3 regions of the Lachnospira sp. CLA-JM-H23 genome follow, and region 1 is predicted to be linked to each of the others. Evidence: predicted binding sites of a transcription regulator. Region 1 holds the regulator's gene; each other region holds the start of a gene.
The links. Region 1 encodes HrcA, which represses chaperone genes, less so after heat shock. Its sites were predicted from a motif close to TGTTAGCACTCNNNNNNNNNGAGTGCTAACA; they were not measured.
Positions count from the first base shown of each region.

Region 1 (11,169 bases):
TGTACGAATACACAGGAAATGAGGAGTATATGAAAGCAGAAGGAAGAGTTTTTAAATTCGGCGATAATGTAGATACAGACGTTATTATTCCTGCAAGATATCTTAATTCTTCAGACCCAGCAGAGCTTGCTACTCACTGTATGGAAGATATCGATAAGGATTTTGTGAAAAATGTTAATAAAGGCGACATAATTGTTGCTAATAAGAACTTTGGATGTGGTTCATCAAGAGAGCACGCACCTATAGCTATTAAGGCAGCAGGTGTAAGCTGTGTTATTGCAGAGACATTTGCGAGAATATTCTACAGAAATTCAATTAACATCGGACTTCCTATTATAGAGTGTCCAGAAGCAGCTAAGGCTATCAATGCAGGCGATGATGTAGCTATCGACTTTGACAGCGGCGTTATCACAGATAAGACAACAGGACAGACATTCCAGGGACAGGCATTCCCAGAATTTATGCAGAAAATCATAAAGGCTGAGGGACTTGTGAATTATATCAATAATAAATAAAAAATGCATTACACACCGGTGCTGCTTAATGGACAATAATTCTAATTCTATTGAGCTTTGTGGCAGACGGACGAAATACAACAAAATAGCGGCTATATATCAACATCAGGCACGCTCCCGCTACTCTCAAACGCAGCGGATACTAAGGTGCTAAAGGACAGCACCTAAGTACCGGCGTTTTCAAAGTACCTGATTAACGATATATAGCCGCTATTTCGTTGTATTTCTGTGTGCTGGCAGAAGATAGATGTAGATTGTTTAGTAAAAGTGTTTTGCAAGCTCTGTAAGCATATCTGGCTGGCAGAAGATAGATGTAGATTGTTTAGTGGTAAGAGCAATCTGTATGTCCTATGATATGTATTTGCCCATAAGATAGATGCATATAGTTTAGTGACAAGAGCCCGTTGCACATTGTATGTTGGGCGGGTATAGGTGTAGTCGTGGGAATATAGATTATAGAATATATTCTGTATGGATTGAGTTCTGACATTCTAGGCTGAAGGGGATAGTTAATTGCTGGCGATTGTAGTTCACAGTAGGTAGATTGCACAGATTAGCTGGTTATAATATAGTATTGCAATATAGAATATAGGAATAAAAATAACAGATATAACACAATTACACCAGTTGAAATAATTACAATGTAATTTTGTTATATCTGCTATATCTGTTATCTATTAAGAAGCCAAGTGAATAAGACAAATACCCTTTAAATGAATAGACACCCAGCGGGCGGAATAGCCAATATATCAAAAGTCAGGTGCTTTGAAAACGCCGGTACTTAGGCGGTGTCCTTTACCGCCTTAGTATCCGCTGCGTTTGAGAGTAGCGGGAGCGTGCCTGATGTTGATATATTGGCTATTCCGCCCGCGTCCGTTGTCAATTAAAAGCTATCCGTTGTCAATTAAAAGCTATCCGTTGTCAATTAAAAGCTATCTGTTGTCAATTGAATTTATAACCAACCAATTGTCAATTATTTCACTTTCTCCGCCAGCCACTTAACATACTCAATCACCCTCTTAGAAATCTTCACACTATTATAAGCAGCCGCATAAGTAATATGCGATATATCCTCAATATAATTCCTTGTATAATTTACCGGAAATACAGGCTCTAACATATCAGCTACCTTATTATAAGCAATAGCTGCCTCATATTCCGTCCCATAAGTCCCTATTATAAAATCACCATTAATGTGAATTCTGCTCTGGAACATTATACGTCCGTTTTTTACAATCTGGCTCACGCCATTATATTTATTGACTACACACACATTTTCATATCTGAAATCGTGTTCGTCATTATTCCTGAAAATGTAATCTTTTCCTTTAACGGAATGACTGCGTATTCCAAATCTTGATAAAATGCTTGTCTGCATACCATAATCATTTACAAAATAATAACCGCCGCGGCACATAATTGTGTGGTGTGAATAATAGAAAAGGTCATCAATGGAAAATATAAGAGTATTCCCGGGTTCAAGAAAATACAAAAATGCCTTGTTGCACAGGTATATGGGTGTCTTAATATATATGCCATTGTCGCGGAAATTAATAAGACTTATGAACTTAGAATAAGGAAAATCAATATGACATTCGGCGTATGATGAAGTATGAAGGTCAATATTAACATAATATATATCAGGCTTAAAAAGTATATCGCAAGCAGTACAGTAAACCTGTGAGGCTGTATTTTCATCATCATAACTTCCGATACTTATATGTTTATTCTTATATGTTATTGAAACCCTGTAATATACAGAGCCGTCTTTTTTATTGGTCTTGTAAACACCTTTAGCCAAGTTGTGGTTCTCCTTTAACGTATCTTGATTATTATGCTATCATATATTAGTGATATGTTAATTTGATTTTATAATAAATACATTGCTATCTTAATAATATTGTATATATTACTGTCAGCCGGAAATTGTCTAATATTTATCAATCCTATAAATTATATGATAAAATTAGTAATAATTCAATATACCTATTGTTTTTCGTATCATTCCTGTTGTATAATGGTTTCTGTTTAAAGCATTTTTAACAGGAATCCGGTTAGTGATGATAAAGCTGTTCCATTTACCAGATGTTGTTCTGGCAGGTACATATGTATGTGGGAGACGGTTATGCATCAGATTGACTGTGATTCACCCCAATAAAATAAGAAGGTGGAATAAGAGATGAGTTTATTTTACAGAAGTACAAGGGATGATAGTGTAAGAGTAACAGCCTCACAGGCTATATTAAAGGGACTTGCTCCAGATGGTGGATTATTCGTACCAGAATCTATTCCTTCATTAGATAAGAGCTTAGAAGAACTTTCAAAGATGTCTTATAAGGAAGTTGCTTATGAAGTTATGAAGCTTATGCTTGATGACTTTACAGAAGAAGAGTTAAAGAACTGTATTGACAAAGCTTATGATTCTAAGTTTGATACTGAAGAGATTGCACCATTAGTTAAGGCAGAGGGTGCATATTTCTTAGAATTATTCCATGGTGCAACTATTGCATTTAAGGATATGGCTTTATCTATATTACCACACTTACTTACAACATCAGCTAAGAAGAATGATGTTAAAAATGAAATAGTAATACTTACAGCAACATCAGGAGATACAGGTAAAGCAGCTCTTGCAGGTTTTGCAGATGTTCCAGGAACAAGAATTGTTGTATTCTATCCTAAGAACGGTGTAAGCCCTATTCAGGAAAAGCAGATGGTTACACAGAAGGGTGCTAATACTCACGTAATTGGAATTAAGGGTAACTTTGATGATGCACAGACAGGTGTTAAGAATATATTTGGTGATAAGGAACTTGAAAAGGTTATGAACAATGCCGGCTTCCAGTTCTCATCAGCTAACTCAATCAATATAGGACGTCTTGTTCCACAGATTGTATACTATGTATATGCATATGCAAGACTTCTTGCTAACGGAGAAATCAAGGCAGGTGAAAAGATTAATGCAGTAGTTCCTACAGGTAACTTTGGTAATATCCTTGCTGCATTTTATGCTAAGAATATGGGACTTCCTATTAATAAGCTTATATGTGCTTCTAATGAGAATAAGGTGTTATACGATTTCTTTACAACGGGTGAGTATGACAGAAACAGAGATTTCGTTCTTACAACATCACCATCTATGGATATTCTTATCTCAAGCAACCTTGAAAGACTTATCTATAGAATAGCAGGCAACAGTGCTGAGAAGAACAGCGAGCTTATGGCTTCACTTAAAGAAACAGGTAAGTATGAGATTACTGCTGATATGAAAGCACAGCTTTCAGATTTCTATGGCAACTATGCTACAGAGGCGGAAGATGCTGCTACTATAAAGGATTTATATGAAACTTGTGGATATGTTATAGATACACATACAGCAGTAGCTGCTACAGTTTATAACAAGTACAAGGCAGACACTAAGGACGAAACTAAGACAGTTATAGCTTCAACAGCAAGCCCATACAAGTTTACAAGAAGCGTAATGGAAGCAATCGACCCTAAGTATGCTTCAATGGGTGACTTTGAACTTGTAGATAAGTTAAGCGAACTTGCTAAAGTAAAAGTTCCTAACGCTATCGAAGAAATCAGAACAGCTCCAGTCCTCCACAACACAGTATGTGAAGTAAGCGAGATGACCAATGAAGTAAAGAAATTCTTAGGAATATAATCTAATCCTAAGTAATTTCTATTAAGAATAATTTTAACCTCAATAAAACTGCTGTGTAAATCAGGCAAAGCCCCAGATTTACACAGCAGTTTTTTATGTAATAGGAAATTCTGATAGAATTATCGCACACGGATGTGCGATGGAGCGAATACGCAACAGGACGTTGCGTCTGAGCGTTTGCGTCCCTCATAACCACAACAAAAGGAAAGTCTTAGAAATACCCAATCAGCTTTCTGGTGCCCGAAGCCCCACCCCCTTCTCCAAACACTTAATAAAGTTTATAATTTATTTATACAAAAAATTAAATTAATTGTTGACATCACCCTTGCAAAGTGATACCTTAATTATGTTGATATTAGCACTCCTAATTATTGAGTGCTAACAACAAAGAAAAGGAGGTATGTCATGGGGCTTGATGAACAGCTTGATGAGCGTAAAGTAAAGATACTTAAAGCAATCATTAAGAACTACTTAGAAACAGGCGAGCCAGTTGGTTCAAGAACGATATCTAAGTTCACAGACATGAAGCTTAGTTCCGCGACAATAAGGAATGAGATGGCAGACCTGGAAGAGCTTGGGTATATAGTTCAGCCACATACATCAGCAGGAAGAATTCCTACAGATAAAGGCTACAGATTATATGTAGACGATATGATGTCTGAGAAAGAACAGAACATAACCAACAGAGAGAACGAGGTTGCTGTTAAAGAACAGGAATTAAGTTCAATGAAGGATATGTTAGGTGAGAAGGTTGAAAAGGTAGAAGAGCTTCTTCAGAATGTTGCCAAGGTTCTTGCCAAAGATACTAATTATGCAACTATGGTAACGACACCTAAGGTAACAGGCAATAAGCTTAAGTTCGTTCAGTTATCACAGCTTGAAGCCAATAAGATATTAGCCGTAATAGTTATGGAAGGCAATCTTATAAGGAATAAGGTGATAACAGTAAGCGAGGATTTGTCACAGGAGAATTTGTTAAAGCTTAACATTCTTATTAATACAACACTTACAGGGCTTACTCTTGAACAGATGAATTTGAGCATTGTTTCAAAGATGGAAAATCAGGCAGGAGAACATATTAATCTTGTCAAAGAAGTTCTTGATGCGATTGTTGATACAATAAGCAGCGCAGATGATTTAAAGATATATACAAGCGGTGCAACCAACATATTCAAGTATCCAGAACTTAGTGATTCAACCAAAGCCAGTGAGCTTATATATGCCTTGGAGGAAAAGCAGAGCCTGTCAGATCTTGTTGTTGATGATGACAATAGTGTTGATGAACAGGATAGTAGTTCCAACAATGGTATTCAGGTATATATAGGAAATGAAACACCGATTGAATCTATGAAAGACTGTAGCGTTGTAACAGCAACATATGAATTACAGGATGGAATGAAGGGTACAATTGGTATTATTGGTCCAAAGCGTATGGATTATGAAAAGGTTGTGGAAACCTTGAAGAATATGAGGACGCAGTTGGATGATGTATTCAAGAAATCATAGAAAGGTGAGGAGATAAGGTGTCTAAGAAAGATAATAACATTAATAATGTTGATGAAGCAGATGTTAATATTAATGATACAGATGTTACATCAGATACAGATAAAGACGCTGATACTGTAGAAGCTCAGGGCTCGTCTGACGCAGATGTGAAGGCAGAGAAATCTGACAACGCAAGTGATGCGCAAGGAGCGGAGGAAACAGTTGATATAAATAATAAAAAGGACCAGAAGGACGCTGTGATTGAGGATTTACAAGATCGTTTGAAGCGTCAGATGGCTGAGTTTGACAACTACAGAAAGCGTACTGACAAAGAAAAGTCAGCAATGTTCGAGATGGGAGCTTCGGATGTAGTAAAGAAACTTCTTCCGATAGTAGATAATTTTGAACGCGGCTTTAAGTCAGTGACAGAGGAAGAGTTACAAACACCATTTGCCAAAGGTATGGATATGGTTTACAAGCAGACAATTAAGATGCTTGAAGACTTACAGGTTAAGCCAATCGAGGCAGTTGGTTCAGAGTTTAATCCTGAATTTCATAATGCAGTTATGCACGTGGAAGATGACTCTCAGGGCGAGAATATTATCGTTGAAGAGTTCGAGAAGGGTTACACATATAGAGATGTGGTTATCCGCCACAGTATGGTAAAGGTTGCTAACTAATACATCAGAATATTTAGTTGATGTATAATGGTATGAGCTTTTACCAGAAGTAAAGTATGTGGGTAGTTGTGATATAGAAAGAATTCGTTTACAGGCTTAGGGCTTATCAGAACAATACACACACTTGTAACAAATAGAATTGATATTATTAAACAGTATGTCTATATAAGACATAGAAAGGAAGATAATTATGAGCAAGATTATTGGTATAGATTTAGGTACAACTAATTCATGCGTAGCTGTTATGGAAGGTGGTAAGCCAGTTGTTATTACTAACACAGAAGGTATCAGAACTACTCCATCAATAGTTGCATTTACAAAGAACGGAGAAAGATTAGTAGGTGATCCTGCTAAGCGTCAGGCAGTTACTAATGCTGATAAGACAATTTCTTCAATCAAGAGACATATGGGTACAGATTACAAGGTTGATATTGATGGTAAGAAGTACACACCACAGGAAATATCAGCTATGATTCTTCAGAAGTTAAAGGCTGATGCTGAGAGCTATCTTGGTGAGACAGTTTCAGAAGCTGTTATCACAGTTCCAGCTTACTTCAATGATGCACAGAGACAGGCAACTAAGGATGCTGGTAAGATTGCAGGTCTTGATGTTAAGAGAATTATCAACGAGCCTACAGCTGCTGCTTTAGCTTATGGTCTTGATAATGAACACGAGCAGAAGATTATGGTATATGACCTTGGTGGTGGTACATTCGATGTATCTATCATTGAAATCGGTGATGGTGTAATCGAAGTTCTTGCTACTGCTGGTAACAACAGACTTGGTGGTGATGATTTTGATAATGCTATTACACAGTATATGTTAGATGACTTCAAGGCTAAGGAAGGCGTAGATCTTTCTACAGATACAATGGCACTTCAGAGATTAAAGGTTGCTGCTGAGCAGGCTAAGAAGGAATTATCAAGTGCTATGCAGACTAACATCAACCTTCCATACATCACAGCAACAGCAGAAGGTCCAAAGCATTTTGATATGACACTTACAAGAGCTAAGTTCGATGAACTTACACACGACTTAGTAGAAAAGACAGCTGAGCCAGTTAAGAACGCACTTTCAGATGCAGGTCTTACAGCTTCAGAACTTTCAAAGGTATTATTAGTTGGTGGTTCTACAAGAATTCCAGCTGTACAGGATAAAGTAAAGCAGTTAACAGGTCACGAACCTAACAAGTCACTTAACCCAGATGAATGTGTTGCTATCGGTGCTTCTATTCAGGGTGGTAAGCTTGCTGGTGATGCCGGTGCTGGTGATATCCTTCTTCTTGATGTAACACCACTTTCACTTTCAATTGAGACAATGGGTGGTATTGCTACAAGACTTATCGAGAGAAATACAACTATTCCTACAAAGAAGAGCCAGATATTCTCCACAGCTGCTGATAACCAGACAGCCGTTGATATCAACGTAGTACAGGGTGAAAGACAGTTTGCCAAGGATAACAAGTCACTTGGACAGTTCAGACTTGATGGTATACCTCCAGCAAGAAGAGGCGTTCCACAGATTGAAGTTACATTTGATATCGATGCTAATGGTATCGTTAATGTATCTGCTAAGGATCTTGGAACAGGCAAGGAGCAGCATATTACAATAACAGCTGGTTCTAATATGTCTGATGAAGATATCGATAAGGCTGTTAAGGAAGCTGCTGAGTTCGAAGCTCAGGATAAGAAGCGTAAGGAAGCTATCGAAGTTCGTAACGAAGCTGACTCTATGGTATTCCAGACACAGAAGGCTCTTGATGAAGCTGGCGACAAGCTTGATGCTAACGACAAGGCAAATGTTGAGGCAGACCTTAACGCACTTAAGTCACTTGTTGAATCAACAGATGCTGAGAATATGACAGATGCTCAGGTTGATGAGATTAAGGCAGCTAAAGAAAAGCTTATGACATCAGCACAGAACCTCTTTGCTAAGATGTATGAAGCAACTCAGGGTGCAGGCACAGCCGGTGCTGGTCCTGATATGGGAGCTGGCGCAGGTGCTGATAATGCACAGGGAAGCGCACCTTATGGTGATGATGTTGTAGATGGTGACTACAAGGAAGTATAATTAAGTAATATATATGATGTGGTCTATGATTATTGAAGGTTATAATATCAGAGTTAATGTAATTAACAATGATTAATTATGGAGTTATATAAAGACTTCTTAAGACTTGACAATTATAGATGAAATCAGAAAGGAAGTCAGGACTCGTATCAGGGTACCTGACTCCTTTCGGGTATAGAAAGGCGGAACCTATATGGCAGAAAAGAGAGATTATTATGAGGTCCTTGGTGTGCCTAAGGACGCAGATGATGCAGCAATTAAAAGAGCATATAGACAGTTAGCTAAGAAGTATCACCCTGATATGAATCCGGGAGATAAAGAGGCTGAGGCTAAGTTTAAGGAAGCATCAGAAGCATATGCAGTTCTTAGTGATGCAGATAAGAGAAGACAGTATGACCAGTTCGGACACGCAGCATTTGAAGGCGGTGCAGGTGGAGCTGGCGGTGGCGGCTTTGATTTTGACTTCGGTGATATGGGCGATATATTTGGTGATATATTCGGTGGTATGTTCGGAGGCGGTTCAAGCAGCAGACGTAACAGCAACGGACCAAGACGTGGTGCAGATATAAGAGTTAATGTAAGAATTACATTTGCTGAGTCAGTTACAGGAACTAAGAAGAAGATAGATGTAACACTTAAGGATGAATGTTCTAAGTGTCACGGAACAGGTGCAAAGCCGGGAACAAGTCCTGAAACTTGTAAGAAATGTGGCGGACGTGGACAGGTAACAGTAACACAGCAGTCATTCCTTGGAATGATGAGAAGCGTACAGCCTTGCCCAGATTGTCACGGAACAGGTAAGATTGTTAAAGAAAAGTGTCCAGACTGCTATGGAACAGGTTATATAAGCAGCAAGAAGACAATTGAAGTTAATATACCTGCTGGTATTGATAATGGACAGTGTGTCCGTATTCAGGGCAAGGGCGAGCCAGGTACTAATGGTGGTCCAAGAGGAGATTTATTAGTAGCTGTAATGATATCAGCAGATCCAGCATTTGAGAGAGATGGATATAACATTTTCTCAGATGTTGTAATAAGCTATCCTACAGCAGTTCTTGGCGGAGAAGTCAAGGTAAAGACTGTTGATGGTGAAGTTATATATGAAGTTAAGCCGGGAACAGCTTCTGGCACAAGAGTAAGGCTCAGAGGTAAAGGTATGCCAACATTAAGAAATCCTCAGACAAGAGGAGATCATTATATTACACTTATTGTTGATATTCCTACAAAGCTTAATAATGAACAGAAAGAAGCACTTATGGAATATGATAAGACACTTACAGGAGAGGAACACAAACATCCAAAGAAGAAGGGCTTCTTTAAATAAATGCATAAAGTTCTTATAAAAATACAAACGAAATATATCATTTCATTGTTGTTTTTAAAGAATTATGATATAATCAAAGACACTGAGAAGTATCAGTCGAATAATTAAAAGAAAGGGGCTATTATTATAATGAGTAATATAGCAGATAAGTTTGAAGAACTTGGAGTAATTCCAGTAGTAGTATTGAATGATACAAAGGACGCACTTCCATTAGCTAAGGCATTAGTAGAAGGTGGTCTTCCATGTGCAGAAGTTACATTCCGTACAGAAGCAGCAGAGGAATCTATCCGTCTTATGCACGAAGCATATCCAGATATGGTACTTGCAGCAGGTACAGTACTTACAACAGAGCAGGTTGACAGAGCTGTAGCAGCTGGTGCTTCAGTTATCGTAAGCCCAGGTTTTGATCCAGAAATCGTTGATTACTGTATCTCTAAGAATATTCCTGTAATGCCAGGTATCGTAACACCATCTGAACTTGCTCAGGCAGTTAAGAGAGGTCTTACAAGAGTTAAATTCTTCCCAGCTACAGCAGCAGGCGGAATTAAGATGATTAAGGCTATGTGTGCAGCTTACACAACAGTAAGAATTATGCCTACAGGTGGTATCAATACATCTAACCTTGAAGAATTCTTATCTTGCGATAAGATCTTCTGCTGTGGTGGTTCTTGGATGGTTAAGGGTGACTTAATCAAGGCTGGAGAATTCGATAAGATTAAGGATATGACAGCTGAGGCAGTTGCTTTAGTTAAGGAAATCCGTTCTAAGTAATTAGTTCAGGCTACATAATTCAGATTATCGCTAAGATGACAATTGAATAATATTATTTAAAAGGGCTTCATATATCTGTGTGACAGGTATATGAAGCCCTTTTGCTCATAATATTAATAAATATTTATTGATAATTAGTTATCTACAGTAACATCAGAATTAAAGGTTTCTTTATTGACAAGGCCTTCCTGATTAGCAACGATAGTTGTACATACAGCATCACCAGTGATATTAACGGCTGTTCTTAACATATCAAGAATTCGGTCAATACCCATAATAAGGGCAATACCTTCTGTTGGAACACCTACGCTCTGGAATACCATTGCAAGTGTTATAAGACCTACAGATGGCACACCACTTGTTCCGATTGAAGCAAGTGTAGCTGTTATAATTACTGTAACAAGGTCAGATGGAGAAAGTGTAATTCCAAATATCTGTGCTACGAATATTACGGCAACACCCTGCATAATTGATGTACCGTCCATATTAACGGTAGCACCAAGTGGTATTGTGAAAGATGATATTTTCTTGCTTACACCAAGCTTTTTATCAAGTGTGTTGATTGAAAGCGGAATTGTTGCATTTGATGTAGCTGTTGTAAATGCGAAGTTCATAACTGGGAAGAACTTCTTTAGAAACTTAAATGGATTAAGTCT
Region 1 covers NZ_JBBMET010000005.1:161,715-172,883, forward strand. The annotation lists gene leuD (3-isopropylmalate dehydratase small subunit) at 30-515, shown strand; gene WMO42_RS08165 (hypothetical protein) at 1,489-2,316, opposite strand; gene thrC (threonine synthase) at 2,695-4,182, shown strand; gene hrcA (heat-inducible transcriptional repressor HrcA) at 4,588-5,688, shown strand; gene grpE (nucleotide exchange factor GrpE) at 5,706-6,347, shown strand; gene dnaK (molecular chaperone DnaK) at 6,538-8,418, shown strand; gene dnaJ (molecular chaperone DnaJ) at 8,612-9,742, shown strand; gene WMO42_RS08195 (bifunctional 4-hydroxy-2-oxoglutarate aldolase/2-dehydro-3-deoxy-phosphogluconate aldolase) at 9,872-10,513, shown strand; gene WMO42_RS08200 (dicarboxylate/amino acid:cation symporter) at 10,648-11,169, opposite strand, start outside.

Region 2 (11,169 bases), on a different contig from region 1:
ATGCTCCGGCAGGGCAGGCCATTCCTATGAATACGGTAAACGGTACATTAAAATCAAAGCTCTGGAAGTTGAAAATATAAAGAATAATCATACCGATTACAGGAAATATGATGAGCTTAAGAGCACAAAGATAGTACATACGCAGGCTCTTGAGGCTGCTTACAATATTGCTCTGTGCAAGATTAGAACCAGCTATAAGCATAGCAAGTGGCGTATTCATATTGGCTATGTATTGAATAGGATTATCTATAACAGCAGGTATTTTTATGCCAGTAACGAAGCATATAACACCAGCGAATATGGCTATAATGGTTGGTGTGCAAAGATTCCTGCATATAGTTTTTAAGTCACCTGCTCCACCCATGACTATAACGCCGTGTGTCCATAATAACAGATTGAATACAGTAAGGTAAGCTGTCATATAGAAAACCCCTTCCTGGCCAATGACGCCATTGATAAGAGGTAGTCCTATAAAACCACTATTTGAATATATAAGGGCAATTTTCTCAACTGGAATTCTGTTTTTTTGCAGGTTATAATCAGAACTTATACTTATACCGTTTTTGCTATATTCAGTATTTCTGGTTAGTATATTTGTTAATATTATAATAACTGTAAATGTTGTTAAAGCTGCAATGAGTGTAAGACCAAGCCCCCACATAAGATGTCCATCAAAGTCCATCTGGTAAGATTGGAATATCATAAGAGGTGAAACCAGCATAAGAAGAATGTTTGACAGCCTTGGAACAGTCTTATAATCAATCAGACCAGTTTTATATAGAACTATTCCGCAAAGCATTATAAAAACCATTTCAATTATTTTTTCAGCAACAACAATAGCCATACTGCCCTCCATTTTCACAATACTGATTCTGCTAAAATTAAATATAATAGTGCGTAGCACGGAACAATCCGTAGGCGTTAAAGCCGTGGATTTTTGACACCGGCATCATTAAATCTAATGATACAATATAAATGATGAGAGTGTCAAAAGTAAATTTTGCTACTCGCTGATGTAACCGGATTGCTTCATTGCTATGCAATTCCCGCAATTCTCGAACATCTCAAACTCCTATAAAATAGCGTGTTCACACCATTATATTCCGTTTTAGGTGTTCTGTGTGTACAATTTTTGAATTTAATAATCAAAGAGTTCGTTTTATCATTTCTGATAAATTGGAGAGATATACGAAAGTAGTTGAGTGGGATAATGGATATCTTGTTATGGCAAAATATAAAAAATGCCAGTCTCTAAGTTCAACCTTAGTTACTGGCATTTCTTAATTATTCAATTACAACTCATATCTTGGCTAAGGACTACATTAGCAACAGCAGTCACAGATGCTAAGTGCACTATCAATTAGTCCAATTCACACATTTCTGTACGGATTATCCCTCAATAGCAATCCTCTTAGCACTTTCAATTTCCTCAGCAGCTTTCTTTGGTACAGAAAGTCTTAAAATACCACTTTCATATTTAGCCTTTATGTCGTCCTGAGTAATTGCATTACCAACGTAGAAGCTTCTGCTCATAGAGCCGGCATAACGTTCCTTTCTGATATACTTGCCTTCCTTGTCCTGCTCGTCCTTATCAAGACCCTTAGCGGCACTGATTGAAAGGTATCCATTATCAAGCTGTATATTGATTTCGTCTTTCTTAAAGCCAGGTAAATCAATATCAACTTCATAGCCGGAATCGGTTTCTCTGACATCAGTCTTCATTTCGTGGCTGGCGTGTTTACCATACAAAGCTTTTTCAACTTCAGGAAATCCGAAGTTCATCCAATCATCATTAAATAAATTCTCTCCAAAAATACTAGGCATTAACATAAGTCATCGCTCCTTTTTTAATAAACTATTTGTTCGGCTGAACCTTTCGTTCATTCAGATTGGATATATAAATAACCAATCCCCAGGATTACATATTCATCTGAACTATTACCTTGTTTCTTTGGAACATCTGGAATGGTGTTATCTTAATTACTATTTCTTAACTCCCTTTCCTTTGTTCTGGTTATGTTATATACCTAATTATTAGCACTGTCAATAGGCGAGTGCTAATAATTTATAAATAGTTTATAATTATTTCAATTCCTGCTATTTTCAAAAGTACTGAAAAGACAGTACAGGATAAGCTTGTCAACAGGTAAAATGATTGACAAATACTGTTATAAATACTAAAACATATATAATATATTAGTACGTTAATTAAATTTCTATTATGATTTGTCAAATTCGTGTGAAGTAATCTAAAGGAAATTGGATTGTGATTTCGATTTTACATTTATTATTAGATTCTAATCGGTATATTAAGAACGTAAATTTATACAAAAGGGGTATATTAATATGAACAAAAGAATAACAAGGAAATTGTGCATTGTTGGCTTGATATCTTCTATTGTCTTATCTGGATGTGGTAATGCAGGTATAACAGGTGGCAACAGAGAGGAGTTATCAGGTGGTACAGATAAAGTTGTCTCTTTAAAGGTGTGGACAGAAAAGGATGGTCTGGATGTCATGAACAAAATGCTAGACAGCTTTAAGGAACAATATAAAGATGAAGCAGAGTTTGATATAACGGTTGAAATCCAGGCAGATTCACAGGTTCGTGATGTTATGCTTACAGATGTACACAATGGTGCAGATGTGTTTTCATTTCCAGATGATCAGATTATATCATTAACGGCTGGCGGAGTTCTGACAGAGGTACCCAATGCAGATGAAATAGCAGCAGCTAATGTAAAGGAGTCAGTCGAAGCAGCGACTCTGAATGATACATTATACGGCTATCCTATGACAGCAGATAATGGATATTTTATGTATTATAATAAAGAATATTTTTCAGAAGACGATGTTAAGTCATTAGATAAAATGTTGTCAATTGCAGCAGCTAACAATAAAAAAGTTGCTATGGAGTTTGATTCAGGATGGTATCTTTATACATTTTTCGGAAATACAGGACTTAGTCTTTCTATTAAACCAGATGGTATAACTAATGAATGTAACTGGAATTCGCAGACAGGTGATATAACTGGAGCAGCTATAAAACAGGCTCTCAATAGTATAGCAGCTAATCCAGGGTTTGTAAGTATGCCTAACGGAGATATAGCTGAACACATTAAAAGTGGTGATGTTATAGCAGGAATAAGTGGTGTATGGGATGTTATGAATGTAAAGGAAGCCTGGGGAGAGAATTATGGTGCCTGTAAGCTGCCAACATATACAGTTGCGGGAAAGGAAGTTCAGATGTCTTCATTTACAGGCTATAAGATGATGGGAGTGAATTCTTATTCAAAGAATAAAGAATGGGCATGCAGGCTTGCTGACTGGCTGACTAATCAGCAGAATCAGGAACTTAGGTTTAAAGAGAAAAATCAGGGACCATCTAACAGTAAGGCAGCAGAATCAGAAGAAATCAAAAAAGTGGCTGCAATACAGGCAATCATTGCACAGTCCCAGTATGGAACATTGCAAAGAGTAGGAAACAGCTACTGGGATGCCTGTAAGAAGTTTGCTAATACCGTACTTAGTGGTAATAACGGTGGTTTATCAGATCAGGAAGTTATGGATACATTAGTTAATGAAATTACAGCTTCTGCTGTTAAGTAGCAGTAAGATGATCAAAGTTGATTTACTGTATGTGAAAAAGATTGGAGGACAAGCATGAATAATAAAAAAAGGACGAGCCTGAAGACACTGATATTATTGCCGGTATTTATACTAGGTGCTTTAACAATAATATGTAATGTTATGGCTATAAACAATATAAGAACTGTTAACTCTAATGCCGCTGATATAACAGATAATTGTATGATGAGTGTTTCAGATCTTGGTGAAATAAAGAATGATATACAGGTTATTCATACACTTGGATTATCACATATTATTGCAACAGATCTTAATACTATGATATCAGTGGTAGGTGAGATTAATGATAATCAGGAAGAATTAGAGAAAAAGCTGGACGAATATAAGAAATATGTCCAGAATGATGATATGGATACATATAATTCATTAGTAAGTAATTATAATAATATGAAATATGAACTTGGAAACATTATGGCATACAGTGCTTTAGGCAAGAATGAGGAAGCATATGCTATTGCTAACGGAGTCGTAAGTGATAGCAGCACAGCAATCCAGAAGGATATTGAGGTGCTAAGCACACATGCCAATGATACAGCTTCTGAGGCAAGGGAAAGGCTTGCAAGTGTGTATATAAGCTCACTTGTCAGTAATGGTATAGTTATTATTATAAGCGTTATATTAATTATTGTAGCAATATACTGTGTTATGAAGTATGTTATCAAACCAATTATTGCAACCAATAAAGATATCAGGGATATTATTGATGGAATCGATAATGGAGAAGGAGATCTGACAAAGCGCGTAAGAGTCATATCTAATGACGAGATAGCAGACCTTGGTAACGGTATCAATCTTTTTATGGATAAGCTGCAGGAAATACTAAAGCTGATTATAGAGAATACTAACTATATGGAAAATGTTGTTGCTGAGGTTGATGGCAGTGTTGTCAAATCCAATGACAGTGCTTCTGATTTATCTGCTATGACAGAGGAATTATCTGCAACTATGCAGGATGTAGGGCTTTCTGTTAATACTATTAATGATAATGCTGATAATATACTAAAAGATGTCGAGATTATAGCGATAAAGTCAGATGATATTAATCAGTTCTCAAAGGAAATGAAGGCAAATGCAGAAAAAATAGAGAGTGATGCAAGATATAATATGGTTCAGACAGGTGAAAAGGTTGGGAATATATTAGATGTTCTTAATAAGGCAATAGAAGATAGTAAGAGCGTTGACCAGGTAAATAACCTTACGAATGATATTCTTAATATATCAAGCCAGACGAATCTGTTAGCACTCAATGCTTCAATAGAAGCTGCCAGAGCAGGTGAAGCGGGTAAGGGCTTTGCAGTAGTGGCAGATGAGATTCGTCAGTTAGCAGATTCAAGCCGTGAAACTGCCAACAAGATACAAAGTATTAACTCGGTTGTTGTTGCTGCTGTTAATAATCTATCGGATAATGCTAATAATCTGGTTTCGTATCTTCAGCAGACTATTCTTCCTGAATTTCAGACATTTGTTGATGGCGGCGTGAAATATAAAGAAAATGCTTCATATATAGAGAATGCAATGGATGAATTCGTTGAGAAAACAGATGTCCTGAAGAAAAATATGGATGAAATAGCTCATTCCATCAATACGATAACAACAGTAGTTGATGATGGTGCTGCTGGAGTTAATAATGCGGCTATAAGCACACAGGATCTTGTTGAGGATATAGTCAATATCAGCAATAAAATGATAGAAAACAAGGGTATTGCCCAGAATCTTAAGAATAGTACTAACATATTTGCAAAGTTCTGATTTTGAATATTGGGGAGAATTGTGGGAGTGCGTAGCACGGAACAATTCGTAGGTATCAAAGTCGTGGGCTTTTGCCCCCGACATCATCATATAATAAATATTTACAATTTTCATCTGCCAGTTTTAAAAAATGGGCAGACTATAGAATAAATTTACCTTTCAAAGCCTATATATTACTACGAATATTGACAGTATTCCAACAATATTGTATACTTAACAAGTTGATGAAATATTACTGGGAATGAGGTTCTCCCAGGAACGAGATAGAAATAGCCAAATTTTTCGTTCATAACCGCTTGATTATAAAGCTGATGACTTCTGCAAAGTGCAGGAGCTATCAGCTCTTTTTGCGCTAATATTTATTTAGAAAAGAGGATTGTTATGTTAAAAAGTATAGCGCTGATAATGTTAATTGGAATGTCTGCAGGCTGGGTATGCCGCAAGGTAAAGCTGCCGGGACTGCTTGGAATGTTATTTACAGGTATTATATTAGGACCGTTAATTTTCAGAATGGCAGGAGTCGCTTTGTGTATGGCAGGAACTAAGTTGAAGCTGAAAGAAAGGGCATTCTGTATGCTTGCATACACACCTAAGGCAACCGTTCAGGCGGCGATAGGCGGAGTTCCATTATCAATGGGACTTGCGTGTGGCAATACAGTGCTTACAGTAGCAGTATTAGCAATAATAATAACAGCACCGCTTGGTGCATTTGCCATTGATATGACCTATAGAAAGCTGCTTAAGAAAAGTTAGATAGAATTAGGATGAATCAGATAGTTTACTAGAAATAAGAAAGACTCATAGCAGCTAATAGTGGTTAAAAGAAGTTTAATACAAAATAGAATGGAGAAAATATGGATACTAAAGCAAAATCACAATTCAGATTATTATTTCCGTGCTACTTCTCATTTTTTGTAAATGGAGCAATGGTATTGTTAGTTGGAGCAATACTTCCATATATTATAGAAGAAGCAGGAATTAATTACAGCGTAGCAGGAGGTTTTTTATCGGCATTTGCAATAGGCAATCTTCTTGCGAGCTTTGTCAATCCGCCGATGGCTTCACGAATAGGAAGAAAAGCAACAATTGTTATATTTTCAGCATTTATACCAGTAATGCTGCTTGTTATAACATTTCTTCCACCAGTGCCGGTTATATATGCAGCATTTATACTTATTGGAATAGGCAGAGGCTCAGTAAGCATAATCAATAATGCAGTTGTTAATGATAATTCTAACGGCAGACCAGCCGCACTTAACCTTTTACATATGACATTTGCGGCAGGTGCATTGATTGCTCCATTCATTACTTCGCTTTACACAACCTTTGGTCTGGGCTGGAGAGCAGCTGCATATACAATAATTATAGGTTCAACATTATCAGTTATATTATATGTGTGGATGAGAATAGACTATAATTGGCCGCTAGAGTCTAAGAAGGCTAAAGAAAATGCTTCTGACAGCAATGCAAAGCCGTTTTATAAAAATAGTATTTTTTATATAATGGGCTTTTTATTATTCTTATATCTTGGACTTGAGAATTGCGTAAATGGATGGTTTGTAACATATTTTAAGAGTATGGATATAATGAGCAGTACATATGCAACCAACCTTGTATCGGTTACCTGGATAATGGTTATGCTTGGAAGACTTCTCACAGCTAAGATATCATCAAAGGTTGATAAGAATAAGCTTATATCTGGATACTGCGTTGCTACAACAGTATTCTTTATATTACTTACAGCAACCCATAATCTTGCAGTTATTACTGTAGCTATTGCAGGACTTGGCTTCTTCTTTGCGGGAATATATCCAACAACAGTATCAAGTGTTGGCAATATAATTAAAGGTTCAACAACAGGAATGTCATTATTCCTGGCTATTGCTGCGTTAGGCGGAATTGTTACACCACAGATAGTAGGTTTCCTTGCTGACAGAATAGGAATGACAGCGGCAATACTTGTATTAGCGTTCAACGCTGCTGGTATGCTTATAATGTCAGGAACTAATGTGTTGATGAGAAGAAAAGAAACACATATATAAATGACTATATGAAATATAATTTTATGTGATTTTATATTTACAAATTAAAGCATATAAATGTATAATAATGGTAGTGAAGAGGTATATTTATACTGACGGTGAGGAAGTGCAGATTACAGATGAGAATAATGTATGGATTGTTAATTGCTATTGAGATTATTCTTATGGGAATATGTTCATATAAAGCAATGAATAAGAAAGGCAGACTGGCAAAGATAGTATTTATATATGAAGCTGTTGCAGCATTTTGTGGCATAGTATTTCTTGTGTATATATATGTTCCAGGAATAACTATCACAACGTTTTGCAAGAGCCTTACATTGATATGCTTTGACTGGATTCTTATTCTTCTTATGTACTACACACAATATTATACAGGATTGTTTCATGGAGTTAAGATTATTAAAGAGGCAATGATTGCCTTTTCAGCAATAGACAGCGTTATGCTTATTGCCAATGTATGGAATCATCAGATATTTACTATAACAGAGATTAATGATTATGAGATTGTAACAGAATTTGTGAAGACCAATTTCTTTTATAAGGCACATTTTATATATAATTATCTTGTTATCTTATTATTGCTTTTATCCTTTATGTTTATGATAGCGAACTCGTCTAAGTTCTACAGTTTCAGATACGAGATAATATTTATAGCACTTCTGATTGGATTTATTCTTGACATTGTGACAATAAGGTCACAGTCAATATATGATGTGTCTATGCCGGCATACGGAATTATGTGTATGCTTATATACTATTTCACGTTAAGATATATACCTAATGAGCTTATAGAGAATACGCTGTCCCTTATTATTAAAGATATGAATAGTGGAATTGTGTGCTTTGATAACAGAGGAAGATGTATATACTGTAATGACATATTAAAGAATATTTATAATATTGGAACAGAATATATTGATGTTGAGAGAAAATATTCAGAATGGCTTAATGAGCGTGGAAGTGACAGAAAAGATACGATGAAGACTGAAACAACAGTATCTTTTCACGATATTAAGAAATATTATGAGGTTGTATATAAGAGAATATTTGATGATAAGAATAATTTTGTATGCGATTATTTTATATTTAATGATAAGACAGAAGACATACAGTCACTTGAGAAAGAAAAGTATAAAGCAACCCACGACAGGCTTACGGGACTTTATAACAAGGATCAGTTCTATGTAGAAACATACAAGATCCTTCATAGAAATGCAGATGTGCCATATTGTATGTTATGCAGTAATATAAGGGACTTTAAGTTCGTTAATGAATTATTTGGAATAGAAAAAGGTAACGAAGTTCTTGTAAAGCAGGCAGAGATAATGAAAGAATATGCCAGTGATGATGTCATAGCAGCAAGAATTAACAGTGACCGTTTTGCTATGCTTATTCCTAAGAAGAGTTTCAGTGTTGATATGATATTATCTATAATTCACAGGATGCAGGATTATTTTAAAGATAGTTCATTTCATCTGCACATTTTTACAGGTGTTTATGATATAAGTGATTTGGAAGAGCCTGTAAGTATTATGTGTGATAAGGCTAATCTTGCAAGTGAAACTATTAAGAATGAATATAAGAGCAATATAGCTTATTATACAGAAAGACTTTTTGAAAGCTCTATTGAAGAAAGAAGAATTATAGGAGAATTCGAGAGGGCAATAAGTAATAATGAGTTTGAAATGTACTTACAGCCACAGGTAGACTCTAGCGGTAATTTATACGGAGCAGAAGCACTTGTGCGTTGGCAGCACCCTGAAAGAGGACTGTTATCTCCGGCAATATTTATTGATGTTCTTGAAAAGACAGGCTTTATATATAAGCTTGACAGATATATGTGGGATAAAGCAGCTAAGAAGCTTGGAGAATGGAAGAAAGAGGGAAAAGACCAGTATCACATATCGGTTAATATATCGACTAAGGATTTCTATCTTGTGGATGTATACGAAACATTTGTCGGGCTTGTTGATAAATATGACATTGACCCTGTTAATCTTAATATAGAGATTACAGAAACAACATTAATGTCCGATTTTGACAAGAATATGGGTATAATCAGGCTTTTGCAGAACTACGGATTTAATATAGAGATTGATGATTTTGGAAGTGGATACTCATCACTTAATATGTTAAAGGACATAAGTGCAGATGTATTAAAGATTGATATGGGCTTCTTAAGAGCCTCAGAAAATGAGGCGAAAGGGCTTGATATTCTTGAAAGTATAATAACACTTGCTGGAAAGCTTGGAATGAAAGTTATAACAGAAGGTGTTGAAACAAAAAAACAGCTCTATATGTTAGTAGAGATGGGGTGTGATATGTATCAGGGATATTATTTCTCTAAACCAATACCGGTTGATGAGTTTGAGAAGAAGTATAACATTAAGTAATAAGTAAATTGTATTCTGGGCTGCTGCATTTTGTGGCAGCCTAATATAATGATAGGCGTAAGTGTCACGGCGCACTTGATACAAGCGTTATATAAGCCAAAATGTGCGTAGAAATGAGGATATATATGATAACAGGCACAATAAAGAAGAATTGGAAAATGTTAATTACAGTTCTTGCAGCAGTAATAGGCGTACTGGCAGTATATCAGCCAGAAAATGCTGTGTGTTACGCAGCAGATAATGACACATCGGCTATAGAGATAAGAACCTCAAAGGATTTGTTGGAAGCCTCTAAGAATAGTGATGGCAGTTATGTCCTTATGGCTGATATTGATATGTCAGTATTTGGGGTGGACGGCTGGAAGCCTTGGAATTTTAGTGGAACATTTGATGGCAATGGACATACACTTTACAATATGGACATTAATACTGTTACAGATGTTACAGAAAAGGCTTATGATGGCAACCTTAAAGAATATGATACTTATTATGCCGGACTTTTTGGGATAACGAAGAATGCGGTTATTAAGGATCTTAATATAAAAGGTGCATATGTAAATATAAGCGAGAATGAGGATGGTAATCGTAATAAGAGCATATTAGCTGCTATATTGGCAGGTTATATGGATAATACGACAATCACAGGCTGTAAAGTGGAAGGTTATGTATCCCTCAAATCAACAGCAGCTATGTGGGGAACTGCGGGTATTGCAGGCTTTGGTAACGGAAATATAAGTGGTTGTGAGGCAGATGTTACACTTGTATGTACAGATGCAGATAAGAATTCTGCTGACAGAGATGAGCAGTTTATGGGTGGTATATATGCCGATGGCTATATCAATGTAAATGACTGCATAGTTAATATTGACGGCTATATATCAGAACATGGATATGTTCATTCAGGCGGAATCACAGGACTTTATATATTATATCCAGTTACGGGAAGTTATGTTGCTGATATTGCAGGCAATACAATCAATGGAAAGATAACATTTTTTGAGGATAATACAGACAGACGTGCATATTGCAAGGCTGTTGCCGGTGAAAGAATGAATCTTTATTCAACTTCTGCTGCTAATACAGATAATTTTGTAAGAAATGAGGTGTATGATTATACAGTAGATTTAAAGCCTGACAATTATGTAAGAAAGACATATTCTGTAGATAATCCATATGAGAATGAGCAGAAGCTTGTCAGTTCAGAGGATAACAGTACAGAGAGCAGTGATAATGGACTTATTAAGACAGGAAGCACTAATAATGCTTCGCATAGCAATGTATTAAATATGAGCATGCCAGTAAGGGTTATTGTTATTGTAGTAATGATAGCAGCA
Region 2 covers NZ_JBBMET010000011.1:19,462-30,630, forward strand. The annotation lists gene WMO42_RS13035 (AEC family transporter) at 1-844, opposite strand, end outside; gene WMO42_RS13040 (Hsp20/alpha crystallin family protein) at 1,390-1,830, opposite strand; gene WMO42_RS13045 (extracellular solute-binding protein) at 2,347-3,609, shown strand; gene WMO42_RS13050 (methyl-accepting chemotaxis protein) at 3,664-5,397, shown strand; fluoride riboswitch at 5,626-5,725, shown strand; partial or broken gene WMO42_RS13055 (sodium:proton antiporter) at 5,881-6,150, shown strand; gene WMO42_RS13060 (MFS transporter) at 6,252-7,439, shown strand; gene WMO42_RS13065 (EAL domain-containing protein) at 7,559-9,835, shown strand; gene WMO42_RS13070 (hypothetical protein) at 9,961-11,169, shown strand, end outside.
Region 2: the regulator HrcA is predicted to act here: its motif matches at 2,033-2,063, upstream of WMO42_RS13040 (Hsp20/alpha crystallin family protein).

Region 3 (11,169 bases), on a different contig from region 1:
GATTATGAATAGCTGATGTTGAGATACACAAACGATGATTTGTCAATGTTATTCAAAAAGAAATATAAAAAATAAATAAAATTTGTTAATAAATACTAAAATGTGCCAGGCTTTTTTGGCACATTTTTTTTATTTTCAAAGTTGAAATTTTTATTAATTATACTATAATAAAGCTAACGGAACAGTACTGTGATAAGTTAAATATTTTATTCTAAAGTAAAGGAGGACAAGGTTATGATTAGTTTTTTCATTTGCTTGTTTCTTTTAATTGGCGGTTACTTTGTGTATGGTAAAGTTGTAGAGAATACATTTGCACCAGACGACAGAGAAACTCCAGCAGTTAAGATTAATGATGGCGTTGACTATGTAGTAATGCCACAATGGAAACTGTTTTTAGTACAGCTTTTGAATATTGCAGGTTTAGGACCAATATTCGGAGCTATGCAGGGTGCTTTATGGGGCCCGGTTGTATTCTTATGGATTACATTTGGTACTATCTTCGCTGGTGGTGTACACGATTATTTCTCAGGTATGTTATCAGAACGTAATGATGGTGCATCAATCTCAGAGGTATGTGGTATATACCTTGGCGGATTTATGAAGAATGTAATGAGAGTATTCAGTGTTGTACTTCTTGTTATGGTTGGTACAGTATTCGCAGTAGGTCCTGCTGGACTTATTGTAACTCTTTTCAAGAATGGTAACGTATCAGGAATTGTTACCAGTACAGAATTCTGGTTATGGATAATTCTTGCATACTATTTCATTGCAACATTTATTTCAATTGATAAGATTATCGGACGTATTTATCCATTATTTGGTATATGTCTTATCATTATGGCACTTGGTGTTGCACTTGGTATATTTACTCACTCACAGTACCAGATACCAGAGATATGGTCACACTTCACTAATATGCATCCTAAGGCAACTCCAATATGGAGTGTAATGTTCATAACAGTTGCCTGTGGTGCTATATCAGGTTTCCACGCAACACAGTCACCTCTTATGGCTCGTTGTATGAAGTCAGAGAAGCAGGGACATTTCGTATTCTATGGTGCAATGGTTGCCGAAGGTATTATCGCTTTAATATGGGCAGCAGCAGGCTGTTCAATCTATGAAGTAACAGATGGTTTAAGCACAGGCTTAAGTGCAATACTTGCCAATGGACAGTCAGCAGCTATATATGATGTATGCTCAAAGACAATGGGTGGTGTTGGTGTTGCACTTGCTATGATAGGTGTTATTGTATGCCCTATCACATCTGGTGATACAGCTTTCAGAAGTGCAAGACTTGTACTTGCAGACTGGTTCAAGATTGATCAGGGTAAGTACTCTAAGAGACTTATGCTTTGTGTTCCATTACTTGCAGTTGGTGCATTTGTTGGACACCTTGATTACACAATTATATGGAGATACTTCAGTTGGACTAACCAGACACTTGCTATGATAGTTCTCTGGACAGCTAGTATGTTCTTATTCAAGGAAAAGAAGAATTACTGGATTACAGCAGTTCCTGCAACATTTATGAGTGCTGTTTCAATGACATATTTCTTCTATGCAAAAGAGTGTCTTAACCTTGGTACAAAGGTCGCTTACCCAGCCGGTATTATAATTGCCGCAGTATTCTTTGGAATATTTATGTATGCAACAAGAAAGCATACAAAGGAAGCTGCTTAATACATAACAGTAGTAATAGAATATAATGATAAGCAGCCATATGAAGCAGGTTAGCTTATTAGAATAAAAGGAGGGAAGTCCTCAGGATATATTCCCTCCTTTTATATATTATGATATGAGTGCAGAAGATGAAGTGAATTATTATTAAATATGAATTGTATTATAATGTATTTGTATCATAATTATAATGATATTGTTGAAAAGGAGTTGATTGCTATGCTTTTTAAGCCGCATTGTTTATCCAGAACAACACTTAGCAAGGAAGAGCTTGTAAAAGACAGAAAGAATTGTAGAAAGTTTGGTCCCTGTGGTGTTGGCGAAAAGGCTATATATCTTAATAGCTTTTATTTTGACAGGAGATATTATATTCCACTGTCCAATGTTAAAAGAATATTTAAGAGAGTTGCTATGAGTAAAGGAGGATTTACTGGCAAAGGATTATTTGCAACAATTCCTTATCTTGTTGTTGAGTATGATAACGGAGAAGAGAAGCAGTGTAATTTCAAGTTTGAAGAAAATGTAGATTCTCTTCTTGCATATATTAAACAGACACACCCGTATATAAGACTTCACAGTGAAGAAGCTGAGAAACGTCTTAAACAAAAAGAAAGACTTAAAGAACAGAAGAAAGCAGTAGCAATCAGTAAAGAAGCTAAGGCAAATGTAGCAGTGCTTAATAACTGTATGGAATATCTTAACCGTAATGAGGAGTTAAGCATACAGTTAAGTGCAGGAGCTAAGAGAAAGAGAGTATATGACAGAAGCAATCCTGCTTACAAATGGGTTGCACTCAGTATAACACTTCTTGGGGCAGCAGCTCTTATATATGGAATATTTGCTCTTATAACACACGCCGGTTTTGCTGTATATTTCTTATTATTTGGACTTGCGGCAATATTCCTTTTTTCAAGTGCCAATGTACTTCCAACAGCGAAGAATAATAAGAAATACATAGAGAGCCACCTTATGAGTGCGGTTGAGGATATGGAAGAATATATACACAATTATCCAGACTTCCCAATTCCAGCGTGGTATGCTCATCCAGTTGTTCTTAAGAGAATGATTGATATTATTGAGGAAGGCAGAGCAGTAAAAGCGGATGAAGCACTCGAAGTATTAAAGAGCGATTTAAAGGCACTTAATTCAAGTGTTGCAGTTGAACAGGAAGAATATGATGAGATAATGGCTATAAAGCCAATGTTCTTAGTAAGGGAGTATCAGTAACTGACCTTATAAATTAATATTAGATTGACACTTTTAATAATGCCTATAAAAGATTATTCTTTCATAATAACAATTAATACATACAAGATATGTATGTTTTAGCTGTTAATTATTACTAATGACTCGTATGCAGATTAATATATATTGCATACCAGATTGGAGGACTTTATGAAAGAAAAATCAAAAAGTATTATTCAGGCTGTTATCGGTGCAGTTATTATGATTATCGGTATTGTGCTTTGTGTTAATACATATGTTGTAAAGGGTAATAAAGCATATGCATTTTCATTACTCGTCACAATAATTGGTGCAGTAGTATTAATCTCGGGCTTATATAATACATTCTGCAAGTCAGAGAAAAAGCCGGTTGATGCCAAAGTTATAGCACAGGCAGCACTTTGTGCAGCATTATGTTATGTTGGTGCAACATTTATTAAGATTGATATTCCGGTAGGAACAGAGAGAACTATGTTTCATTTTGGTAATGTATTCTGCGTTCTTGCAGCATTACTTATAGGCGGTACATGGGGCGGTCTTGCAGGAGCTGTGGGTATGACAATAAGTGATCTTACAACAGCCTATGTTACAAGTGCACCTAAGACATTTATATTAAAATTATGCATTGGTCTTATTGTAGGATTTGTAGCACATAAGTTATTCAAGATATCAAAGGAGCATTCTGCTAAGTATATTACTGTAGCAACAATAGTTTCAAGCATATGCGGTATGGCTTTCAATATTGTGGCAGACCCTGTAGTTGGTTACTTCTACAAGACATATCTTCTTGGAGTACCTCAGGATTTAGCTAAGGCACTTGCAAAGATTGGTGCGATAACAACAACAGTTAATGCTATTATAGCAGTAATTGTAGCTTCAATACTTTATATTGCCTTAAGACCAGTTATGAAGAAGACAGATATGTTAAGAGATTTATAAAATGTTGACAACAGATAATAATTCTGTTATTCTTTCGTATGAATAATAAAAGACAGTTCGTTTGTACCATCCTGTCTTAAAATAAAACCAGGGCTTCAAAACTTAAAATCTGTATAATATGCAATGTATGATAATATGCGTTGTGATCAGATAGAACCATTAAAATGGCGTGTCAGTTGTGAGGTAACTGGCACGCCATTTTATTTAATAGGAAATTTTGATAGAAAATCTAAGGAGCAGATATGTACACATTAAAAACAGAACACAGCTTCGATGCCGCACATTTCTTATACGGCTATGAGGGCAAATGCAGTAACATACACGGACACCGCTGGAGAGTTGTAGCAGAGGTATCAAGTGATGAACTTGAAACAACAGGACAGAACAGAGGAATGTATGTTGACTTTGGAGATTTAAAGAAAGATTTAAAGGAAATCGTAGATTACTTAGACCATTGCCTTATTATAGAAACTGGCAGTTTAAAGGAAACAACACTGAAGGCTTTACAGGATGAGAATTTCAGGATAATACAGTTTACTTTCAGACCAACAGCAGAGAATATGGCGAAATATTTTTATGATAAAATGATCGGCAGAGGATACAGGGTGAAACAGATAACTGTTTATGAGACACCAAATAATGCTGCCTCTTATACACAGGATTAGACGTATATACATAAATGCAAGGTACGCAGAAATAGGATTAGATGTATATACATAAATATAATATATACAGAAATGAGGAACATATGAGCGAACAGATATTTAATGTCGTAGAACATTTTGCTAGCATTAACGGAGAAGGTGTAAGAGCAGGAGAACTTGCTGTATTTGTAAGGTTCAGAGGTTGTAATCTTGACTGCAGTTACTGTGATACCAGATGGGCAAATGATGTTAATGCTAAGGCAGCTAAGATGAGTGTGTCTGATATTGTTAAGGCAGTGGAAGATGTTAAGATTGACAATGTTACACTTACAGGTGGAGAACCGCTTATTCAGGCAGGGATAGACAAGCTTATAGCACAGCTTCTGATTAGTGGCAGAAATGTTGAGATAGAAACCAATGGAAGCATTGATATTAATAAGGTAAGAGAAAATGTTAAGGATAACCTTACTACAGCTATGAATGGTCAGGTCATAAACGATATTTATGATAAGGTTAACGATGAAATGGAAAGATTATCAATGACAGCAGATTACAAGCTTGCTGGAAGCAATATGGAACAATATATGAAGCTTGATAATTTTAACAACCTTCAAAGTCAGGACACTGTTAAATTTGTTGTAAGCAGTGAAGAAGATTTAAAGAGAGCATTAGAAATAATAAGACAATATAATCTTACAGAAAAATGCTATGTATATTTTAGTCCTGTATTTGGAAAGATTGAACCTGTAACAATCGTGGATTTTATGAAGGATAATTTGATTAATGGGGCAAGAGTACAGCTCCAGCTCCACAAATTCATCTGGTCGCCAGATAAGAAAGGAGTATAAATTGAAACAAATAGATTCAGAAGCTATAAGATTTCATATAAGAGGAATTCTTGAGGCATTAGGAGATGATCCGGACAGAGAAGGACTGAAAGAAACACCTGACAGAGTTGCAAGAATGTATGAAGAAGTCTTTGAAGGAATGAAGTATTCTAATGATGAAATAGCGGATATGTTTGATAAGACATTTGCAGAAGATGTGGATGACGAGGGCACATCAAGATACGGTGATATGGTAGTTGTAAAAGATATAGATATATTCAGCTATTGCGAACATCATATTGCACTTATGTACGATATGAAAGTGACAGTAGCATATGTTCCTAAAGGCAGGGTTATAGGTCTTAGCAAGATAGCTAGAATAGCTGATATGGTAGGAAAGAGATTGCAGTTACAGGAACGTATAGGTTCAGACATAGCAGATGTAATATGCAAAGTAACAGGTTCAGAAGATGTTGCTGTATTCATAGAGGGCTGTCACAGCTGTATGACAGCAAGAGGAATAAAAAAGACCAACACAAAAACATATACACAGACATTAAGAGGGAGGTTTTCTAATGAAAGCAATGGTTTTATGCAGTGGTGGCGTTGATAGTACAACGTGCCTTGGAATAGCAGTCGATAAGTATGGTGCGGAAAATGTTGTGGCACTGTCAATATATTATGGACAAAGGCACACAAAGGAAATTGAGTCAGCTGATAAGGTAACTGAATATTATGGTGTTGAGCATATATCATTGGATCTTGAAAAGATATTCCAGTATAGTGATTGTTCATTGCTTGCACATTCTGATAAAGAGATACCAGAGGAGTCTTATGCAGAACAGATTAAAAAGACTAACGGAAGTCCTGTGTCAACTTATGTTCCGTTTCGCAATGGCTTGTTCCTTTCAAGTGCGGCAAGCATAGCACTTTCTAAAGGGTGTGAGGTTATATATTATGGGGCACACAGTGATGACGCGGTAGGAAGTGCATATCCTGATTGTAGTGATGAATTTAACAAGGCAATGAATGAAGCGATATATCTTGGAAGTGGTAAGCAGTTAAAGATAGAAGCTCCATTTATTAATAAGACAAAATCACAAGTTGTAAAAATCGGACTTGATTTAAAAGTCCCTTATGAATATACATGGAGCTGTTATGAAGGAGCAGATAAGCCTTGCGGCGTGTGTGGAACGTGTATAGACAGAGCTAAGGCATTTGAGGCTAATGGAGTAAAAGACCCTGCGTTATAAAAAACGCAGGGTTTATATATTTTTTATAAAATAATTAGCACTCACCTGTTGACAGTGCTAACAACAAGTGATATAACCTGTAATAGGAAATGAGAAAAGAGCATTTTAGAAGAAAAGTAATGAAAAATTGTTCAAAGAATTACAATTGGTCTTTAAAGTGTTATCTGATAATCTTTATTTCCAAGGGAACAATAATTGGGGTTAAGAAAGAGGTGAATTGTATGAACATTCAGAAGTTTACACAGAAATCAATCGAAGCGATTAATAACTGCGAGAAGATAGCTTATGATTATGGTAATCAGGAGATTGATCAGGAACATTTTCTTTATAGCCTTATGACTATTGAAGATAGTCTTATAGCTAACCTTATAGAGAAGATGAATATTGATAAAGATATTTTCTTAAAGAATATTGAACAACTTCTTAATCAGAAGAATAAGGTATCAGGTGATGTTAAGTTATATATAAGCAATGACCTTAATAAGGTACTTGTCAATGCAGAAGATGAAGCCAAGAGAATGGGCGACTCTTATGTGTCAGTTGAGCATTTGATGCTTGCACTTATAGCAGCACCTAACAGAGCAATAAAGCAGCTCTTTAAGACATATGGAATTAACAGGGAGAGCTTTCTTTCAGTACTTGCTACTGTAAGAGGCAACCAGACAGTTACATCAGACAATCCAGAGGCAACTTACGATACACTCAATAAGTACGCTACGGATCTGGTGCAAAGAGCAGCCGACGGCAAGCTTGATCCAGTAATCGGACGAGATCAGGAAATAAGGAATGTAATAAGAATTCTTTCAAGAAAGACTAAGAACAATCCGGTTCTTATCGGTGAACCAGGTGTAGGTAAGACAGCAGTTGTTGAAGGGCTTGCACAAAGAATTGTAAAAGGTGATGTGCCAGAGAGCCTTAAAGACAAGAAGTTATTTGCTCTTGATATGGGTGCACTTGTGGCTGGTGCTAAATACAGAGGTGAATTTGAGGAAAGATTAAAAGCTGTGCTTGATGAGGTTAAAAAGTCAGAAGGCCAGATTATATTATTTATCGATGAAATTCACACAATTGTAGGTGCTGGTAAGACAGAGGGTTCTATGGATGCTGGTAATATGCTTAAACCAATGCTCGCAAGAGGTGAGCTGCATTGTATAGGTGCGACAACACTTGATGAACACAGACAGTATATTGAAAAAGACCCAGCACTTGAACGTCGTTTCCAGCCTGTAATGGTTGATGAGCCAACAGTTGAAGATACAATATCTATATTAAGGGGGCTTAAGGACAGATACGAAGTATTCCACGGTGTTAAGATTAATGATGGTGCTTTGGTAAGTGCGGCTGTGTTATCAGACAGATATATAACAGACAGATTTCTTCCAGATAAGGCAATTGATCTTGTAGATGAAGCGTGTGCAATGATTAAGACAGAACTTGATTCAATGCCGGCAGAACTTGATGAAATGCAGCGTAAGATTATGCAGCTTGAAATTGAGGAGGCAGCCTTAAAGAAGGAAACTGATAATCTTAGTAAGGAAAGACTTGAAGCTTTAAGAAAAGAGTTATCAGAACTTAAGGAAGAATTTGGCATACAGAAGGCTAAATGGGATTCTGACAAGACAAAGGTTGATAATATCAGCAAGTTAAAAGAAGAACTTGAAAATGTTAATAACCAGATTGCACAGGCAAAGAGAGAATACAATCTTGAGAAAGCAGCAGAGCTTCAGTATGGCAGGCTGCCACAGATAGAAAAGCAGATTGAAGAAGCAGAAGCCAAGGCCAAGAAAGATGGAAGCGATGATTCTTTAGTACACGAGAATGTAACAGAAGAAGAAATAGCTAAGATTATATCAAGATGGACAGGTATTCCAGTGGCCAAGTTAAGTGAGTCAGAAAGGCAGAAGACACTTAATCTTGATGAAACTCTTCATAAGAGAGTTGTTGGACAGGACGAGGCTGTAACCAAGGTTACAGAAGCTATTATCAGGTCTAAAGCTGGTATTAAAGATCCAAGCAAGCCAATTGGCTCATTCTTATTCTTAGGACCAACTGGTGTAGGTAAGACAGAGCTTGCAAAGACACTTGCAGAGAGTCTGTTTGATGATGAGAATAATATAATAAGGCTTGATATGTCGGAGTATATGGAGAAATATTCAGTATCCAGACTTATCGGAGCTCCTCCAGGATATGTAGGATATGATGAAGGTGGACAGCTTACAGAGGCAGTCCGCAGGAAACCATATTCAGTAGTATTGTTTGATGAGGTTGAAAAAGCCCACCCTGATGTATTTAATGTGCTTCTTCAGGTTCTCGATGATGGACGTATAACAGATTCACAAGGTAGGACAGTAGATTTTAAGAATACGATCATAATTCTTACAAGTAATATCGGTTCAACCTACCTTCTTGATGGAATTGATGAGAATGGTAATATTAAAGAGGGGGTTGAGGAACTTGTTATGGGAGATCTGCGTAACAGCTTCAGACCAGAATTCCTGAACCGTCTTGATGAGATTATTATGTTCAAACCTCTTAATAAGGATAATATAGGAAGTATTATTAACCTTCTTATTAATGATGTCAACAGAAGACTCGAAGATAAGGAACTTAAGGTTGTATTATCTGATACAGCTAAAGATTATATCGTTGACCATGGTTTTGACCCAATGTATGGTGCAAGACCTCTTAAGAGATATGTCCAGAAGAGCGTTGAGACACTTGCCGCTAAGCTTATACTTGCCGGCGATGTATCGACAGGGGACAAGATTCTTATAGATTGTGAAAATGGTACTTTAGTTGCTAAAGATATGAAATCATAATTTACTTCATTAGGTAACTTAAAGCGGTATATTTAATATATATACTTAAAGAAAGCTATATGTAAGGTTGTAATAAATGTTTTGAATAAATCGGACATTTGTTATAGCCTTCATATAGCTTTTTTAATAATTATACAAATTGGTTAGTCTTAGGATTGTATACATAATTGATAGCGGTGAGTTTGTCTGTGATACTGCTCTCGTCAACCATATAAGTCTTACATAATTCTGTGAGTGAGCTGTAATTATCCCTTAACTGCATGTTAACAAAGCTAAGAAGCATAACCGGGTCTTTAGGTAAATTATTCATAAAATCCTCATTTCTATACATTTTATATGTCTATATTGGTAACAAGAATTATAATACGACGCTCTAAAGGCATATGCAAATTGTAATTGAAATGTATGTTAATAAATACACAATTAGTTTACAAGTAATAAAAAACGTGCTATTATTCATATAAATAGAGTGCAAAATTACTAATATAATATTAGCGGATTTAATACAATATTTATATCAGGATTGTATGGTTTATATGCTGTATGGTTTTAGGTTGTATAAAGAGGTGGATTTCTATAGGGTGCAGTGGTTTTATAGGAATTTACGGATGGGGGACATATGTTAATATCAGAGGATATTTATAATAACAAATCATCAATGATGTATTGTATGGCATCATTTAATTCTTCATATCTTGTGCTTTTTGCAGATGACTATTTTTATAATTATGCAGGAAAGCTTGTTAATATTATTATCACAGAGATGATACATCCTGATTATGTGGGTGAATTTAAAAATGTATGTGAGAGTCTGAAAGAATCAGGTCAGTCCCAGAGAATTATAACGTGTATAAAAGGTGGTGACGGACAGTATTTTCTTGTTCATATGAGCCTTGCCAATCATGGGAATATCATTAATGAAGAGGCGGTTATAGATATGAATGTAGTTAACATTTTTATGATGGAGAAGAAATATACAAGGCTTCATAATGATGTGAACAAATACAGGACATATTTGTCAATGTATAATGATTATATGTTTGATTATGATACCGTAACAGATATGTTTTCCCTATATATATACAGAAGCTTCAAGGCAACGATAATATGCAAGATGACACTGGATAAATTCGAAAAGGTGTATATGGAATATCTAAATAATGCAAGACAAAAGCAGGATTTTACAGATTTTGTTAATAAAGTCCGTAATGCTAATGAGGGGTTTAATGGTGAGATTACAGGACCGCTTATTACAGATATGTCCAAGCTTGTTGTATATAACATTGATTGTAAGCTTACATATAAGAATAACAGAGACAGGGTTGTAATTGGGATTATCAAGTCAATTGATAAGCAGAATGAGGTCAGTTATTATGCCACACAGGAGGGGAAGGATTTCTTTACAGGGCTTCTTAATAAAAGAGCCTGCAAGGAATATGTGCAGGACTCAATTGCAACTAATAAAGATATACATTATATGGCTATGATAGATATAGATAATTTTAAAAATGTCAACGATACATATGGGCATCTGTATGGGGATAAAGTTATATTAAAAGTTGCCGCTATTATTAACAGTGCACTTAATGGAAGAGGTATTGTTGGAAGATTTGGCGGAGATGAATTCTTTATATTTACGAATTGGATAACTAAGGAAAGCCAGCTGCGTTCTATACTTACATTTATCAAGCAGAAAGTAAGGGCAGAGTTAGGTCAGGGAGAGAACAGCTGTGATGTTACTCTTTCTATGGGTGTATGTAAATATCCAGACAATGGAAGTGATTAT
Region 3 covers NZ_JBBMET010000009.1:108,567-119,735, reverse strand. The annotation lists gene WMO42_RS11990 (acyl-CoA dehydratase activase) at 1-16, shown strand, start outside; gene WMO42_RS11985 (carbon starvation CstA family protein) at 235-1,680, shown strand; gene WMO42_RS11980 (hypothetical protein) at 1,897-2,904, shown strand; gene WMO42_RS11975 (ECF transporter S component) at 3,073-3,840, shown strand; gene queD (6-carboxytetrahydropterin synthase QueD) at 4,083-4,505, shown strand; gene WMO42_RS11965 (radical SAM protein) at 4,589-5,332, shown strand; gene folE (GTP cyclohydrolase I FolE) at 5,334-5,921, shown strand; gene queC (7-cyano-7-deazaguanine synthase QueC) at 5,887-6,564, shown strand; gene clpB (ATP-dependent chaperone ClpB) at 6,786-9,383, shown strand; gene WMO42_RS11945 (DUF4250 domain-containing protein) at 9,514-9,693, opposite strand; gene WMO42_RS11940 (GGDEF domain-containing protein) at 10,003-11,169, shown strand, end outside.
Region 3: the regulator HrcA is predicted to act here: its motif matches at 6,597-6,627, upstream of clpB (ATP-dependent chaperone ClpB).